3 regions of the Kribbella sp. NPDC020701 genome follow, and region 3 is predicted to be linked to each of the others. Evidence: riboswitches for the same ligand, from Rfam matches in the RefSeq annotation. Region 3 holds a riboswitch; each other region holds the start of a gene.

Region 1 (5,899 bases), on a different contig from region 3:
GCGTCCACTCGCCGCCCGCCTCGACGCGCTGCAGGAACAGGTCCGGCACCCAGTTCGCCGTGTTCATGTCGTGCGTACGGCGGCGCTCGTCGCCGGTGTTCTTGCGGAGGTCGAGGAACTCCTCGACATCGATGTGCCACGTCTCCAGATACGCACACACCGCGCCCTTCCGTTTGCCACCGTTGTGGGCCAGGCCGGCAGTGGTCAGGTAGGACTCGTCGATCTCGACCTCGAGGTCGTGCACGACCGGAACCATCGGCGTAGTGCGGACCTCGCGCACGCGAGAGAAAACCATGCCTTGATGGGTGATCCAGTTGAACTTGGTGATGGGTCTGGCGCCCACGCGCTCGGCGATTCCCGCTACGGCGGGGATGCGGAGGTCGAACGCGTGCACCGGTTTCGAGAAGGTGATCTCGGATCCGTCGGACCGTCGGCCCACATGATGACCCTCCCGCACGCGGTATTGCCCTGCGGTGGGAATCCCGAGCCGGAGTAGCTGGTAACGCAACCCGGAGGCGAGTTTTCGCGAAGTAGTCGTGAAGTAGATCTCCTTGCCACGCGATACGCCGCCGTCAGTTTCGAGGAGACCATGGATGAGCGCTCGTGCCTGGGCGAGCGGTAGATGAGTGAGCCGACGGGCAATGTGCTTCGAATGGTGTTCGTCGTAGAGGTCCTCACCGGTCAACGGAAGCGTTGCCTCGCCGCGACCGAGGATACGTCCCGTGATCGGGTCTCTCGTGGCACCGCGTCCCGCCGACCAGTGGACCTGAGCGTAGGTGTCTCCACGACCCGTCTCCCAGAAGTGGATTTCGCGCGCGGTGAGATAGTCACGTACGAACGACAGGTGAGTGTCGCGCTGTGGGTTACCTGACACCCCCCATTGGTTGCCGTTCTTCGACAGGTGGCCATCACCGAGCAGGATGCCGTACAGGCGTGCGTCGTCCTGGGTGAAGCCACGAACGGGAATGACATCCGTTGGGACGACCTGCCCGACGTAGTCACCTCTGCTGAGCATGCCGGCCTCGACCCAGGCAGCCTGGACCTTCTCCTTGGCGAGCCATTCGAGCGTGCGCTCGTTGCCCTGCTCCATCGGTACGCCTTGAATCGCGTAGAGCGGATGACCGGCGGTGACCGTGAGCGGCTCGATCGAATGCTTGACGTCGACCTCCACCATCGGACCGTCCTGGTCGTAGGTGAAGGTCCTTGTGACCTCGCGGTAATGACCGCTCGCGCCCAGCACAAGATCGCCCACCTTGAGGTCGCGGATCGCTGTTGCCCCGGCTGCGGCGTAGACGAGAGTTTCCGGAGCAAAGCACTGATTCACCGCGACGGCGGTGTCGTTGGCGATCTTCAGGAACGGTACGACGCCTTGCGACTCACCATTGGTGCCGCGGATCTTGGCGCCGATGCCGCGAACCGGGGTCCAGTCGTTGCCGAGACCGCCGGAGTACTTCGCGAGCAGTGCGTTGTTGCGGATGCCGTGGAAGATGCCGGCCAGGTCGTCGTCGACCGTGGTCAGGAAGCACGACGACAGCTGCGGCCGGGTGGTGCCGGAGTTGAACAGGGTCGGCGTGGACGACATGAACCGGAACGAGCTGAGCAGCTCGTAGAACTGGATCGCGCGCGCCTCCCGGTCGTCCTCGCGCAGCGCCATCCCCATCGCAACCCGGAGGAAGAACGCCTGCGGCAGCTCGAAGCGGACCTTGTCGATGTGCAGCAGATACCGGTCGTAGAGCGTCTGCAGGCCGAGGAAGGTGAAGTCCAGATCGCGCTCGGGCCGGATCGCGGCGGCGAGCCGGGCCAGGTCGAAGGTGGCCAGCGCGGGGTCGAGGTGTCCGGCCTCGATGCCGACCTGGATGTAGCGCGGGAAGTAGTCCGCGTACGCCTCGGTCATGTCGGCCTGGCTGGCCTGCCGGGGCTCGCCGTGGACGCGGCCGAGGGCCTCGCGCCGGATCTGGTCCAGCAGCAGCCGGGACGCGGCGAAGCTGTACTGCGGCTCGGTCTCGACGTAGGACCGGGCGGCCATCACCAGCGCGAGCTCGACCTCGTGCTGCGCGATGCCGTCGTAGCAGGAGCCGAGGGTTTCGTCGAGGATCAGCTCGGGGTCGACCGCGTCGAGCCCCTCGGCCGCCTCGACGACGATCACCCGCAGCCGGTCGGTGTCGAGCGGTGCCCGGCTGCCGTCGGCCGCGCGGACCGTCAGCGTGGGCTTCTCGGTGACCCCGGCCGGGTCCGCGGGCGTGCGGGCTTTGGTCCGCTCCTCCCGATAGAGGACGTACGCGCGGGCGACCTGGTGCTCACCGGCGCGCATCAGCGCCAGCTCGACCTGGTCCTGGATGTCTTCGACCTGGACGCTGCGCCGGGCGTCACCGCGGCTGGTCAGGGCGCGCACGACCCGGCCGGTCAGGTCGGCCACCAGGTCACGGACCCGGTGGGTGGCGCCGGCCTCGGCGCCCTCGACCGCGAGGAAGGCCTTGCTCACGGCAACCGAGATCTTGCTCGGGTCGAAGGCGGTGCTACTCCCGTCGCGGCGGACGACGGTGAGTTGGTGGTGCTGATCGGCCGAGCCGTCCGGACCGGTCTGATCAGCGGTCCGGGATGAGGAAGCGATAGTCACAGATGCTCTCTCCACGCGAGAATCGGAGGCCCTCGACCATTGCGCGGGCAGGCGCACGACGACACGGCCGCACCGGCCGGGAACACTGCCGTCACGCCCTGCGACCCACCCGCGAAGTCTCGGACCGCGTGCACCGGCGGTGCACGCGCCGGTGGCAGGTATCCGGACTCGCGGAAGGTCTCCGCTCACCGTTGCGGGGCAGCTCCGGACTTGCACCGGATTCCCCTGTTGCCTCGGCATGGCCCACATCTTGTGGTGCCGACCACTCCGAACCACCAGCAGTAGTGATGCTAGGCGGCCGGATCTACATCTTGTGGTAGCGCCACGCCGCGTGTCGCACATCTTGTGGTTCTCAGGCCGCGACCGCATACAGATCCTGGAGCGTCATGATCTCCGAGCCGTGGTGGATGAGCTCGCGGTTGAGCCGGAGCACGACGTGGCCGAACGGCTCACCCGCGTCCAGCTCGGTCGCCTGGCTCAGGCCGACCGTCATCACCTGCTCCTCGTCCAGCGCGGCGATCGACTCCTGCCAGGCGTCCACCCAATGCGTCAGCCAGGCCACCGCGTCCCGCGCGTTGCCGTGCAGCGTGATGTCGGCCCGGCCCTGCCGGCTCTCGCCGAACGTCCACTCCCAACGCTCGAAGAAGGTCTCGGTCAGATGGGCGATCAGCCAGGCGATCGTGCGCGGGCCGCGATGGTCCGGCTCGTCCGGCCACTGCGCCACCCACTCCCCGGATCCGAGTGATCGGAACCGGCCGGCGTAGTGCCGCCGGACGACGGTCAGGGCCTCGCTGCTCGGTCGCCAGAAGTACTGCTCGTCGGTCAGCTGGGCGAGCCGGCCGGACAACACCATCCAGCTGAAGCCGAGCTGGCCTCGCACCATCGCCATCGCTGATGGGCGGTGCAGGATGTCCCAGTCGAACGGCTCCGGCATCACGGTTCTCACGCTCCCCGTCAGGCGCCTCGATTTGAGACGCGATCGAACATGTGTTCGAATTGTGTCTCGACGGGGAGGAGAAAGTCAATGCGGATGGTGTGTTGGTTCTGGCCTCGACGGAACGGGTCTGCTAGGCGGTTCGATCCGGGTATCGGCCGCCGGGCTGGCGAAGCGCCGCTCGAGCAACGTGAAGGCGTCGATCAGTTCCGGGGCTTCGTAGACACGGTTCCGGCGGCCGTCGGTGACCTCGCGCAGGACCTTCGCCTCGACCAGCTTGGCCAGTCCCTGATTGGCGGCCTGCTGAGACCGATCGATGAGCTGCGCGGCCGCGGCGAGGGTGAGGACCGGGGCCGCCGGCAGTGCCTCGATCAACAGGTCGGTCGCAGATCCCGCGCGGACGGGAGTCGCCCGCTCGCGCCACGCGGTCTTGAGGTCCGTGGCGGTCTGCTCGAAGCGGGCTGCCTCCGCGGTCGCGTGACTGCACGCCATCGCGAACATGCGCAGCCATGGGTTCGCCGCCGACCGCGCCTTGGCGGTGGTCGCCCGTCCGACGTAGCGGAAGTCGGTCAGGGCCTCGATGTACTGGCCCGCGTGCGTGGCGAGCGACAACGACACCGGTGGCACGGTCCGCGCGACCAGGCCGTCGGCCCGCAGGATCAAGTGAATCAACGCACGCCCGGTCCGGCCGTTGCCATCGGCAAAGGGATGGATGGTCTCGAACTGGGCGTGGGCGATCGCTGTCTTGGCCAGCACCGGCAGGCGGGACTCGCGGACGAACGTCATCAGGTCGGCGAGCAGGTCAGGGATCAGATGTGCCGGCGGCGGGACGTAGTACGCCTCGGCGGGGGAGCGGCCGCCGATCCAGTTCTGCAGGTAGCGGATCTCCCCGCCGAAGTCAGGGGTGGGGGACTGGGCCATCAGTCGCCGGTGCGCTTCCAGCAGGTGGTCGACCTCGAGTTTGTCGCCGGCCTGGACGGATTCGGTCACCCACGTCATGGCGTCGACTGCCCCGAGCACCTCCTCGGCGGTGACGTCACCGGGTCCGCTGCCGGCGCGATCACGGAGTACGTCGGCCTTGAGCAGGCGGCGCGCGCCGACCACCAGTCCTTCGATCTGGGAGGACCCGACAGCTTCGGCCCGCAGCAGCAGCCGGGCGAGAGCCTCACTGTTGGTGAGCACGGCGGCCGTTGCGTCGAGCCTGGCGAGGTCTCCGGCGGCGTCCTCGAGGACGGCGAGCACGTCGTCGCTCAGGTCGAACTCGCGCCCGACCAGCGGATCCGGGAAGTACAACTCGTAGGACCCGCCCAACCGCTCCGCCCGGGTGAACCCATCCGGGTGCCCAGGCCACCGATGCAACTCGACCCGTGCCATACCTCTTATTCAAGCTTATCCACAAACCTTGAACAAGAGTCCACAGCCTGTGGATGGTGGTGACTTTGAGTGGCGAGGTGTGGACCCGGTTGTGGGCAGACTGGACGGCGGCCGAACGGAGACGGACGGAGACGCCGGTGACGTTGGACGTGGAGACTCAGGAGATGGTGGCCGCCAACGAGGCGGACTGGGACGCGCGGGCGCCGCTGCATGCGGCCAGCCAGTTCTACAGTCAGCCCGCGGAGTACTGGTTCGCCGACTACGAGTGGGACGACCTCGGTGCACTGCGCGGGCGCGACGTACTCCATTTGCAGTGCCATCTCGGGACCGAGACCATCGCGTTCGCCCAGCGCGGTGCGCGGACCACCGGTCTCGACCTGTCGGCGAAGTCGCTGGATGAAGCGCGCCGGATCGCTGCCAACGCCGGTCAGGACGTCGAGTACGTGCATGCCGATGTGTACGACGCGGTCGATGCGGTCCAGGGTCGTCGATTCGACGTCGTCTATACGGGCAAGGGTGCGCTCTGCTATCTCCCGGATCTGCAGCACTGGGCGAAGGTCGTCCACGAGCTCCTGAAACCCGGCGGTGCGTTGTACGTCGTCGAGTTTCACCCACTGCTGAACGCGCTCCGCGAGGTGTCGCTGCCGGGTGAGACCGATGAACTGGTCCTCCGCGCCGACTACCTCGAAGGTCGCGGGGCGATCGCTCACGATTCCACCGTCACGTACACGGGCGACGAGGTTCCCGGTCGGCAGCGCAGCTACGAATGGCGGCACGGGATCGGCGAGCTCGTGACCACTCTTGCCGGTGCCGGCTTCCGCCTCACTTCTCTGCGTGAGTCCGAGGTCCTGCCGTGGCCGCGGTGGCCCTCGATGCAGCAAACGCCGGAAGGCTGGTGGCGGCTGCCGGACGAGGCGCCCCGCATTCCTTTGCTCTTCGCGCTGAAGGCCGTTCGGACGGATTGACTCAACCTT
Region 2 (5,899 bases), on a different contig from region 3:
TTCCCATGCCGAGTTGGTGATGCGAGCTGCGGCCGAGGCGCACCACGCGACCGGTGCGCCGATCGCGGTCCATCACGAGCTCGGGTCCGCGGCGGACGCCGTACTGGATCTGCTGGTCGACGAGCTCGACGTGCACCCGGAAGCCGTCATCCTTGGTCATCTCAACCGGTTCCCGGATCACCGTGTGCATCTCGAGTTGGCCGGGCGGGGCGCGTGGCTGGCGTTCGACGGGCCGTCGCGGGCGAACAACGCGACCGATCCCCGGCTGATGGACTGCCTGGCCGCGCTGGTCGACGCCGGGTACGCCGATCGGCTGCTGCTCGGCGGTGACACGACGACCGCCCGGGCCCGTGCTGCGACAGGTGAAGGTCCCGGTATGCCGTACCTGCTCACGCACCTCCGACCCCGGATCGAGCGTCACCTGGGCGCAGACGTAGCCGAAGCCGTGTTGAGGACCAACCCGGCGCGAGCGTTCGCCGTCGAGTGGCGAGGCTGACGGCGGGTCGCGGGTCGCACCGGGCCGGCGACTGTACGGTTCCGCCATGAGCGAGCGAAGCGAGGTCATCATCAAGCAGAGTGCGTCTTGTGCCTCAGCCGCGCCCGGAGCGAAGCGAGGACGTGGATGAGTCTGATCGCGCAGGTCTTCGTGGTGCTGGCCGGGCTGTTTCATGTCGCGGTGTTCGCGATGGAGAGCCTGCTGTTCCGCAAGCCGAGCACCTACAAGCGGTTCCTGGTCAAGGATGAAGCCGAGGCCGCCGCGGCCGCGCCCTGGGCGTTCAACCAGGGTTTCTACAACCTGTTCCTGGCCATCGGCGCGCTCGGCGGTCTGATCTGGGGCGGTGACAAGGGACACGCCATCGCGCTGTTCGCTTGTGCGTGCATGGCGGGCGCCGGCATCGTGCTGGTCGCGTCCGACCGGCGGATGGTCCGCGCCGCCGCGACCCAGGCCGTCCCGCCGATCCTGGCGCTGGTGCTCGCCGCGATCCTCTGATGCGCTTGACTTAAAGTCCACTTGATGTCCGAAGGTTCTCAGCATGACCACCACTGCCGAGCCCGGAACCGCACCTGCCACCGATTCAGGCGGCGTACTCGCGCCGCAGTACCGGGCACTGACGGTCGGGATGGTCGCGCTGATCACCCTGGTCGCGTTCGAGTCCCTCGCCGTCACGACCGCGATGCCGACCGTCGCGCAGGCACTGGACGGACTAAGCCTGTACGCGCTCGCGTTCGGCGGCCCACTTGCCTCCGGAGTGGTCGCGATGGTGGTCTCCGGAACGTGGAGCGACCTCAAGGGCCCGACCCGCCCGCTCTGGCACGGGACCGCATGGTTCCTGGCCGGTCTGATCATCGCTGGGCTGGCTCCGAGCATGGAGGTCCTGGTCGCCGGCCGGATCATCCAGGGCTTCGGCTCCGGCTTGCTGACAGTCGCCCTGTACGTCGTCGTCGGGCAGCTGTACCCGGCCCGGTTGCGCCCGCGGATCTTCGCCGCCTTCGCGACCGGCTGGGTGGTCCCATCACTGGTCGGTCCTGCGATCGCCGGCCTGATCGTCGAGCACTCCAGTTGGCGGATCGTCTTCCTCGCCGTACCGGCGATCGCGATCCCGGCCGCGGTCGTGATGCGGCCCGGTCTGGCTCGCAGCAGCGCTCACGAGGCACGTCCGGGACGGCTGTGGGACAAGCGGGCCATGTGGGCGATCGCTGCCGCGGTCGGCGTCGGCCTGCTGCACTACGGTGGCCAGCAACGCGGCGTACTGCAGCTTGTCCTGCTCGGGGTCGGATTGGCCGGCGTGATCGCGTTCGCGCCGCGGCTGTTGCCGAGTGGGACGTTCACGTTCGGACGCGGCTTGCCGTCGGTGGTCGCGCTGCGCGGTCTGGTTGCGGCAGCTGGTTTCGGCGCTGAGGTGTTCCTGCCGCTGATGCTCACCCGGGAGCGCGGCCTGTCCCCGGCACTCGCGGGGTTGGTGCTGACCGTGAGTGCGTTGAGCTGGACCGCCGCCTCCTGGTACCGCGGCCGCCCGAACCAGCCGTTCTCGCACGCTGTCTTCCTGCAAGCCGGCATGGTCTCGATCCTGCTCGGCATCGTCACCGCGGCGCTGACGCTCAACTCACAGGTGCCGGTCGTCGTCGGCATCCTGGGCTGGAGCCTCACCGGGCTCGGAATGGGTACGGTCTTCCCGACGCTGTCCGTACTCGTCCTCGAGTACTCGGAGTGCGATCAGCAGGGGGCGAACAGTTCCGCACTGCAGCTGAGCGACTCGTTGGCCACGGCAACGGTCCTGGCGGTCGGTGGGTCGCTGTTCGCCGCACTCGAGCCGCATTCCGCGATCACGGCGTACCTCGTGGCCTTCGGGCTCCCGGCTCTGCTCGCGCTGCTCGGCGTACAGGCGGGCCGGCGGACTGCTACTCCTTAGAACCCGTCACGGCGATGCTGGCACCGAGGCCGATGATCATCAGGCCGCCGGTGCCGCCGACCAGCTCGAGCCGGCGCGGTGAGCGGGCGAACCACTCGCGGGCGGTGCCGGCGACGACGGCCCAGACGCTGTCGGAGCAGAGCGCGATCAGGATGAAGATCAGGCCGAGGACGAGGATCTGGGCCCAGGCCGGGGTGCTCGCGCCCTTGTCCACGAACTGCGGCAGCACCGCGGCGAAGAAGACCGCGGTCTTGGCGTTGGTGAGCCCGACCAGGAAGCCCTGGCGGAGCGTCCGGCGGGTGGTGCCCGGCTTCACGCCACTTGTCATCGCCTCGACCAGCGACTTCCGGGTCCGGAACGCGTGCACGCCGAGATAGATCAGGTACGCCGCTCCCGCCAGCTTCACGATGGTCAGGGCGATGGCGCTGGCCGCGATCAGGGTGCCGAGACCGAGCGAGACCAGGACGAGCAGCACCGACGCGCCGACGGTGTTGCCGACCATCGTCAGCACCGCCTCCCGCCGCCCGACCGCGAGCGCCCGCCCGACGATGAACAGCACACTCGGCCCGGGTACGACGATGATGATGAACGCGGTGATCGCAAACGCGACCAGATGATGAGCGGACGGCATCTCCTCAGAGTAAGTGCGACCCGATCGCGCCGCACCACCGATTTCGCCGGGTGGGACAGACCACCGCCACACCGTCCGCCCCCGCGTGCTCCGCAGGCGCTTTCCTCGTCGCTTCGCTCCTCAGCGCCGCCGGCGGAGCACGCGGGGGTGATCGGGCGGGTGGGATAGATCACCGGCGCGCCGTGATGCGTTGACCGGGCTCTCGGGCGGGCTCTACGGTTCGTAGGACAAACTGCGGTGCCATGAGGGAAGCCGGTGGAAGTCCGGCACGGCCGCGCCACTGTGAGCGAGCTCTGCTCGTGAGTCAGGACGCTCGGGTACCAGCAGCCTTTCGAAGGGGACGCGCACTTCCCCAGGAGGTACAAGATGGCAGCTCCTGCCCGCTCGGTCGCCGTACCGGCATTCTCACCCCGGCTTCTCGCCCTCGCCCTGCTCAGCGTCGGTCTGATGCTTCTGCTCGCCTACCTGGTCGGGTTCGACCAGGGCGCGGTCTCCCAGTCCGGGATGTACCTGCACGAGCTGATGCATGACGGCCGGCACCTTCTCGGCGTGCCCTGCCACTAGATCTCATGCGCACCTTCGGATCGCTCCTGGTGCGCGGACTGATCGTCGGACTCTTCGCCGGCCTACTGGCCGGAACTTTCGCGTACGTGATGGGTGAACCGCGTGTCGACGCGGCCATCGCGATTGAAGAGGCCGGCTCCGCGCACACCCACGACCATGACAACAACCACGGCGACAGCACTGTGCCTGCCGCCGAAGAAGAGAAGCCGCTCGTCAGCCGCGAAGGCCAGAAGGCCGGCCTCTTCCTTGCCACCAGCCTGTACGGCGTCGCCCTCGGCGGCATGTTCGCCGTCGGCTTCACCCTGCTCCGGCGCAAGCTCCGGACCGAGAACGACGCGTACGCCGCCCTCGGCCTGGCCGCGGCCGGGTTCGTCGGGATGGTGCTGGTGCCGTTCCTCAAGTACCCGCCGAACCCACCCGCGGTCGGTGACCCGGACACGATCACCCGGCGGACCGTGACGTACCTGCTCACGCTGGTGATCGGCCTGCTCGCGGTCTGGGCCGGTGTCGCCGCGTCCCGCTGGGCCGAGCGGTACGGCGACCTCGCCCGGCTCGCCGGTGGGGTGATCGGCTTCCTCGTCACGATCGTGGCGGCGTACCTGATCCTGCCGCGAATCAACGAGGTTCCGGAGACGTTCCCCGCTACGCTGCTGTGGCAGTTCCGGTTCGCCTCGCTCGGTACGCAGGCGACGCTGTGGCTCCTACTCGGCTTCGGGTACGCCGCCACAGTCGACCGCCGGCTGGTCCGACAAAAGGTGGTCGCCGCTTGACGGCATTGACGCTGATCGCGCATGCCTTGACACCCGCGCTGCGTGGACTCGTGCTCGGCGGCGACGCCGAGCCGGATCCGGCGAGTGTCGAGGCTGCCCGCGAGCTCAGGCTCCACGCCGATGTGGTGTACGCCGGTCCCGAGCGGGCCGCCGTACGCACCGCCGAGGCGCTCGGCCTGACCCCGGTCGTCGAGTCGGCCCTCCGGAACCGCGAGTACGGCGACTGGGCAGGCCGCGGGCTCGAGGAGTTGCTCGCGGCGGACCCGGAGCGGGTGTCGGCATGGCTCGAGCGCCCGCACACCGCGACCCCGGGCGGCGAGACCGAGAACGACGTCCTCGGCCGCGTCGCCGACTGGCTCGGGGACCTGGCCGAGCGCCACGACGATCGCAGCACGGTGCTGGCCGTCGTCCATCCCGCGATCGCCCGGGCCGTCGTCCTGTACGTCGTCGATGCGCCCGCTGAGTCGCTCCGCCACGTGGACGTTCGTCCGCTGGCCACCGTGAATCTCTCCCATCACACCGGTAACTGGTCCCTCGCCTTCCACTGACCGGCTGGTCCTCTGACGTGTCAGACTGCCGGTGCCGGTCTCACGCCCAGGTGACCGGCAGTCACGGGGAGTCGCGATGGATCAGCTTGCCGAGCGTTACCGCGCCAACCACGCACGACTCGTAGCCGCCCGGGACCGCCTTCAGGCCGCGGTCGATGCAGGCACCGCGACCGACGACGAACGACGGCGGCTGGACACTGTTCTTGAACTTCTGACTCCGGTCACCGTCACGGCGGTGGATGCCGACGGCAAGGTCGTCGAGGTCCAGCGACCACGTCAGTTCCTCGAGGTGGATCCCGACGGCCAGGGCCGGGCGGTGGAGGTGCACGGCGAGCTCGACCGGGCGCGGAACGTCGCGGTCCTGGTCCCTGGGATGGGCAACAGCCTGGACACGTTCCGCGGGCAGTCCGACCGCGGCGACCTGATCCGGGAGGAGTCGGGACCGGGCACCGCCATGGTGGTGTGGCTCGATTACGACTCGCCGCAGGGGTTGCCGGCGGCAGCGAGCAAGCAGGCGGCGCTGGACGGCGGGCCGCGGCTGGCGACCTTCCTGACCGACCTCGATCACCTGAAGGCGCCCGACGCGAAGACCACGCTGATCGGTCACTCCTACGGCACCGACGTGGTCGGGCAGGCGCTGCTGAACGGTGGCCGGGCGGACCGGGTCGTTCTGACCGGATCGCCCGGAATCACGAAGTACATCGACGAGGCGGCCGATTTCGTACCGACCCCGACCCGCCCGTACGTCGAACGCGCGCCGGGGGACTATGTCGCGTACAGCGAGTGGCACGGCCCGGATCCGGCCACCTTCCCGGACGCGATCAGGATGGCGACCAACGATCCACTGGCCAACGACGAGGCGGTCTCGGTGCACTGGCACAACGAGTACTACCGGCCCAACAGCGAGGCCCTGCGCAACATCGGCCGGGTGGTCCGGGGCGACCTGGCCGCGATCACGACGACGAACACCAGTCG
Region 3 (5,899 bases):
CCGCCGGGCGTCGGCCCGCTTCCGCTGCGCCGGCGGCTCCGATCCGCCGTCGGCCTGCTTCCGCGGGGCAGGCTGGTCTGATCCGCTGCCGGGCATGGTCCTCCTTGCTAAACGGAACAGCGTTCCGTATGTTGGGTAACGGAACATCGTTCCGCATACCCATCATGCCAGGAGGAGCACCGCTATGCAGTACCGCACCTTGGGTCGCACCGGCGTCCAGGTCAGCACCCTCGCGCTCGGCGCGATGAACTTCGGCGCGATCGGCCGGACCGGCCAGGACGAGGCGACCGCGATCGTCGACGCCGCCCTCGAGGCCGGGATCAACCTGATCGACACCGCCGACATGTACGGCCAGGGCGAGTCCGAGGAGATCGTCGGCAAGGCCATCGCCGGCCGCCGCGACGACCTTGTGCTGGCCACGAAGGCGACCATGCCGATGGGGGACGAGCGCAACCATCAGGGCAGCTCGCGCCGCTGGCTGGTCACCGAGTTGGACAACAGCCTGCGCCGTCTCGGCGTCGATCACGTCGACCTCTACCAGATCCATCGCTGGGACCCGACCACCAGTGACGAGGAGACGCTGTCGGCGCTGACCGACCTGCAGCGCGCCGGGAAGATCCGCTACTTCGGTTCCTCGACGTTCCCGGCGTACCGCATCGTGCAGGCCCAGTGGGCTGCTCGCGAGCACCACCTCGGCCGCTACGTCACCGAACAGCCCAGCTACTCGATCCTGCAGCGCGGGATCGAGGCCCACGTCTTGCCCGTGATCGAGGAGTACGGACTCGACGCGCTGGCGTGGAGCCCGTTGGCGTCGGGCTGGCTGTCGGGTGCTGTCCGCGCCGGCCAGGAGATCAGCACCAACCGCTCGGTGGTGGCGCCTGAGCGCTTCGACACCACCCTTCCGTACAACCAGGCCAGGCTCGAGGCCGTCGAGCAGCTGGCCAAGGTGGCCGACGAGGCCGGCCTCACGCTGATCCAGCTTGCCCTCGGTTTCGTCACCGCCCACCCGGCCGTCACCAGCGCCCTCATCGGACCGCGAACCCTGGATCACCTGCACTCGCAGCTCGCGGCGGCCGACACCGTGCTGTCCGCCGACGTGCTCGACGCCATCGACACGATCGTTGCCCCCGGCACCGACCTCGCTCCGCACGAGAAGTTCGACACGCCACCCGCGCTGCTCGAGCCGTCGCTGCGGCGTCGCTGAAGGAGGACTTATGCCCAGTTTCGGGATCATGACCGCGCCGATGCAGGTCGACTACCAGGACGTACTGCGGGTGTGGCGCGAGGCGGACGCCATCCCGGAGATCGAGCACGCATGGTTGTTCGATCACCTGATGCCGATCGGCGGTGATCCGGGCGGACCGACATACGAAGGCTGGACGTTGCTCTCGGCGCTGGCCGCGCAGACCGAACGACTGCGCCTCGGCCTGCTTGTGACCAGCAATCGGTTCCGTCCGCCGGCGATGCTGGCCAAGATCGCCACGACCGTCGACATCGTCTCCGGCGGACGGCTCGACTTCGGTATCGGCGCGGGCTCACGACCGAGCCACCCACTGGCCCGGCGCGAGTACGACGCCCACGGCCTGCCGTACGACGACTTCGCGCACTCCGTCGGGAGCCTCGCCGAAGCCTGCACGGTGATCCGGCGGCTGTGGACCGAGGCCGAACCGTTCGACTTCGAGGGCGAGTACCACCGCCTCACCGGAGCGTTCGGCAACCCCAAACCGGTCCAGCGCCCGCACCCGCCGATCCTGATCGGCGGACGTTCGTCCGGCACGCTCCGGGTGGTCGCCGAGCACGCCGACCTGTGGAACATCCCAGGCGGCGACATCGACGACGTCGTACGCCGCAGTGCACTGCTGGACCGCTACTGCGCCGAGATCGGCCGCGACTCCGCGTCGATCACCCGCTCGATCCACCTGCCCGTCTCGTACACCCAACCGGGTGCCACCAAGGACGCGATCGCCGAGGCCGTCGACGCCGGCTTCGGGCACATCGTGCTCGGACTGCCGGACCCCTACCCGGCCCACGTCGCGCGGTGGGTTGCCGACGAGCTCATCGGCACCTCTTCCGTACCGAACAACGGGTAGTGGTCAGCCTCAGCCTCGGCGCCCCCGCGTGAAGAGCGGCCGCCGATCGACGTCGGAGGGGACCACTACCCGTTCTTCGGTACGCGTCGGTGTGAACCTCGTCGCTGAGCGCCGGGGTGGCGTGTGCCATGATCGGGCCGACGGTTGTGGAGGAACACCGGTGACCGGCTGCGGCCGGGATTCCGGGGCGGTCCCGCCACTGTGACCGGGTCGGTTCAGTCGCCGCCCGGGAGCCAGGACATCCGCGTCCGTCCGTCGGGCCGCGGTCTCCGCGGTACGGCGTACCAGCTGCCGTAGCGGGCGTGGATACCCGCTCGACGAAGGGACCCACCGCGATGCGGCCTGCCTCACCGTCCACCGGATTCCCGTTCACCGCGGTGGTCGGGATGGACGATCTCCAGCTCGCGCTGATCCTGGCCGCGATCTCCCCGGCGATCGGCGGTGTGCTGATCCGGGGTGAGAAGGGTACGGCGAAGTCGACCGCGGTCCGCGCCTTGACCGAGATCCTCCCGCCGGTGGACGTCGTCCCCGGCTGCCGGTTCTCCTGCGACCCTGAGCACCCGTCCGCCGACTGCCCTGACGGTCCGCACCCCGAGCCCGTCGGCGTCTTTTCTCGGGCGGCGCGGTTGGTGGAGTTGCCGGTGGGTGCCACCGAGGACCGGGTGCTCGGGTCGTTGCATCTCGAGAAGGCGCTGGCCGAGGGCATCACGGCGTACGAACCCGGGTTGCTCGCCGCCGCGCACCGCGGGCTGCTGTACGTCGACGAGGTCAATCTCCTGCACGACCACCTGGTCGACGTCCTGCTCGACGCCGCCGCGATGGGTGGCGCGACGGTCGAACGCGACGGGGTGTCGGTGACGCATCCGGCACGCTTCGTCCTGGTCGGCACGATGAACCCGGAGGAGGGGGAGCTCCGCCCGCAGTTGCTGGACCGGTTCGGCTTGACCGTCGACGTCGTCGCCAGCCGCGACCCCGCCGTTCGGGTCGAGGTCATGCGCGCACGACTCGGGTACGAGGCTGATCCGGATGCTTTCATCGCCCGGTACGACGGAACGCAGCGCGAACTCGCCGAGCGCATCGTCAAGGCCCGCGACCTGCTCGCCGAGGTGATCCTGACCGACGCCGCGCTCCGCCAGATCGCCGAGATCTGCGCGTCCTTCGACGTCGACGGGATGCGTGCCGACCTGGTCACCGCGCGTACGGCGGTCGCCCACGCAGCCTGGTCCGGCCGCACGGTCGTCGAGGTGGAGGACGTCCGCGCCGCCGCCAAACTGGCCCTCCCGCACCGCCGCCGGCGAAACCCCTTCGACGCCCCGGGCCTCGACGAGGAGCAGTTGGAGCAAGCGATCCAGGACAGCACGCCCCCGCAGGACCCGGACGACGACCCGGACGGCCCGGGAGGGGGAGCGGACCCCACGGATGCCGACGGCAGTCCAGCCGACACCGACCCGGCTGCCCACGACCGTGCCGAGGCGGAGCCCGGGACAGGCCCGGACGAGCGGCCCGGCCCGACGCCGGCGGGTCAGGTGGTTGGGAGTTCGGAGCCTTTCAAGGCTCGGTTGTTGAGTGTGCAGGCTGCTGGCGCGGGGGTTGCGGGACGGCGTTCCCGGGCGATCACCGAGGCCGGTCGCGTGGTGGGTGATCGGCAGCGCGTCGGGCGGGAGTCCGGGCGGCCGCATCTGCTGGCGACGATCCGGTCCGCCGCTCCGCACCAGTACGCGCGGGGGCGCACCGGCGCCGGCCTCGCCGTACGGGCGTCTGACGTGCGGTTCGCCGTCCGCGAGGGGCGTGAGGGCAACCTCGTCCTGTTCTGTGTCGACGCCTCTGGCTCGATGGGTACGAAGAAGCGGATGGGCGAGGTGAAGACGGCGATCGTCTCGCTGCTCCTCGACGCCTACCAGCGCCGCGACACCGTCGGCCTCGTCACCTTCGCGGGCGCCGACGCCACGGTCGCCCTGCCGCCCACCGGCAGTGTCGAGACCGCCGTACGACGGCTCGAGTCGCTGCCGACCGGTGGACGCACACCGCTCGCCGAAGGTCTGCTCCAGGCGGCCGAAGTACTCCGGATCGCCGCGATCCGCGACCCACGCCGCCGCCCCTTGCTGGTGCTCGTCACCGACGGCCGCGCGACCCACGGTGACAAGGCGTTCGCCAAGGCGAAGCAAGCGGCCGGATGGCTTGCCCAGCAAGGCATCTCCGCCGTCGTGGTGGACTGTGAACCGCGCCGCGGCGTCCGGCTCGGCCTGGCCGCGGAGCTCGCCGCCGATCTGGGCGCCGAGTACCTCGACCTCGGGGAAGTTGCCGCAGGCAGCCTCATTCGCACCGTCACCGAACGGAAGGCGGCCTGAGATGCCGAAGGGACAACCGGCCGTGGTGCCGGAGGACGGCCTGACCACCCGGCAACGCCGGAACCGCCCGCTGCTGATGGTGCACACCGGCGAGATGAAGGGGAAGTCGACGGCCGCCTTCGGGATGGCGTTGCGCGGCTGGAACCAGGGCTGGAACATCGGCGTGTTCCAGTTCGTCAAGAGCGCGAAGTGGAAGGTCGGCGAGGAGGGTGCGTTCAAGGCCCTCGGTCAGTTGCATGAGGCAACCGGTCAGGGCGGGCCGGTCGAGTGGCACAAGATGGGTGAGGGCTGGAGCTGGTCGCGCAAGGCCGGCACCGAGGAGGACCACGCCGCCGACGCGCTCGAGGGCTGGCGTGAGATCCAGCGCCGGATCGCCGCGGAGACCCATGACCTCTACGTCCTGGACGAGTTCACGTACCCGATGAAGTGGGGCTGGGTCGACGTCGACGAGGTGGTCGACACCCTCGTGAACCGCCCCGGCCACCAGTACGTCGTGATCACCGGCCGCAACGCGGACCCGCGGCTGGTCGAGGCCGCCGACCTGGTCACCGAGATGACGAAGGTCAAGCACCCGATGGACGCGGGCCAGAAGGGCCAGAAAGGTATCGAGTGGTGATCCCCCGGGTGGTCGTGGCGGCGCCGTCATCGGGCGCGGGGAAGACGACCGTGGCCGTCGGACTGATGGCCGCGTTGCGGCAGGCCGGGCACACGGTTGCCCCGTTCAAGGTCGGCCCGGACTACATCGACCCGGGCTTCCATGCGGTCGCCACCGGCCGCCCCGGGCGGAACCTCGACCCGATGCTGTCGGGTGAGGAGCGGGTCGCACCGCTGTTCGCGCACGGTTCCGTGGGCGCGGACCTGGCCGTCGTCGAAGGCGTGATGGGCCTGTACGACGGCGCCCTCGGGACCGAGGGGTACTCCTCGACCGCGCATGTCGCGAAGTTGCTCAAGGCACCCGTCGTACTGGTCGTGGACGCGTCGGCGGCCGGGCGCAGCGTGGGTGCCGTCGTCACCGGTTTCGTTGCCTTCGACACCGAGGTGCGGATCGTCGGCGTGATCCTGAACAAGGTCGGCTCGGACCGGCACGAGGCCGAGGTCCGGGCCGGCGTCGCGCCGACCGGCGTACCGGTGCTCGGCGTCCTCCGTCGCGACACCCGCCTCACCGTACCGAGCCGCCACCTCGGTCTCGTCCCGGCAGGCGAGCAACGCGAGCAGGCGACCACTGCGGTCGAGGCCGCCGCCGAACTGGTTCGGGCAGGCGTAGATCTGGAGGCCTTCGTCGCGGCCGCCCGAGCCGCCTCGCCGTACGACGCTGAGCCCTGGGACCCGGCCACCGAGGTGACCCCGGCCGACGACGGTCGTCCGGTGATCGCCGTTGCCGGCGGCCCCGTTTTCTCTTTCCACTACACCGAGACCACCGAGCTGCTCGTTGCCGCCGGCGCCGATGTCGTGGTCTTCGAC

Evidence for each region. A riboswitch is a leader RNA that binds a small molecule or an ion and turns the genes downstream of it on or off. The one in region 3 is predicted to bind cobalamin.
Region 1: another riboswitch for cobalamin. It lies ahead of ACZ3HV_RS16640 (ribonucleoside-diphosphate reductase subunit alpha); the one in region 3 lies ahead of ACZ3HV_RS02145 (putative cobaltochelatase).
Region 2: another riboswitch for cobalamin. It lies ahead of ACZ3HV_RS25065 (CbtB domain-containing protein); the one in region 3 lies ahead of ACZ3HV_RS02145 (putative cobaltochelatase).

The regions. Positions count from the first base shown of each region.
Region 1 covers NZ_JBVHFT010000006.1:211,400-217,298, reverse strand. The annotation lists gene ACZ3HV_RS16640 (ribonucleoside-diphosphate reductase subunit alpha) at 1-2,617, opposite strand, end outside; cobalamin riboswitch at 2,754-2,909, opposite strand; gene ACZ3HV_RS16635 (DinB family protein) at 2,970-3,551, opposite strand; gene ACZ3HV_RS16630 (Fic family protein) at 3,639-4,925, opposite strand; gene ACZ3HV_RS16625 (class I SAM-dependent methyltransferase) at 5,063-5,890, shown strand.
Region 2 covers NZ_JBVHFT010000010.1:302,556-308,454, reverse strand. The annotation lists gene ACZ3HV_RS25085 (phosphotriesterase family protein) at 1-496, shown strand, start outside; gene ACZ3HV_RS25080 (DUF1304 domain-containing protein) at 623-991, shown strand; gene ACZ3HV_RS25075 (MFS transporter) at 1,035-2,411, shown strand; gene ACZ3HV_RS25070 (LysE family translocator) at 2,401-3,042, opposite strand; cobalamin riboswitch at 3,242-3,373, shown strand; gene ACZ3HV_RS25065 (CbtB domain-containing protein) at 3,409-3,606, shown strand; gene ACZ3HV_RS25060 (CbtA family protein) at 3,612-4,376, shown strand; gene ACZ3HV_RS25055 (histidine phosphatase family protein) at 4,373-4,924, shown strand; gene ACZ3HV_RS25050 (alpha/beta hydrolase) at 5,001-5,899, shown strand, end outside.
Region 3 covers NZ_JBVHFT010000001.1:471,661-477,559, forward strand. The annotation lists gene ACZ3HV_RS02130 (TetR/AcrR family transcriptional regulator) at 1-96, opposite strand, end outside; gene ACZ3HV_RS02135 (aldo/keto reductase) at 185-1,204, shown strand; gene ACZ3HV_RS02140 (LLM class flavin-dependent oxidoreductase) at 1,215-2,090, shown strand; cobalamin riboswitch at 2,218-2,354, shown strand; gene ACZ3HV_RS02145 (putative cobaltochelatase) at 2,426-4,438, shown strand; gene cobO (cob(I)yrinic acid a,c-diamide adenosyltransferase) at 4,440-5,054, shown strand; gene ACZ3HV_RS02155 (cobyrinate a,c-diamide synthase) at 5,051-5,899, shown strand, end outside.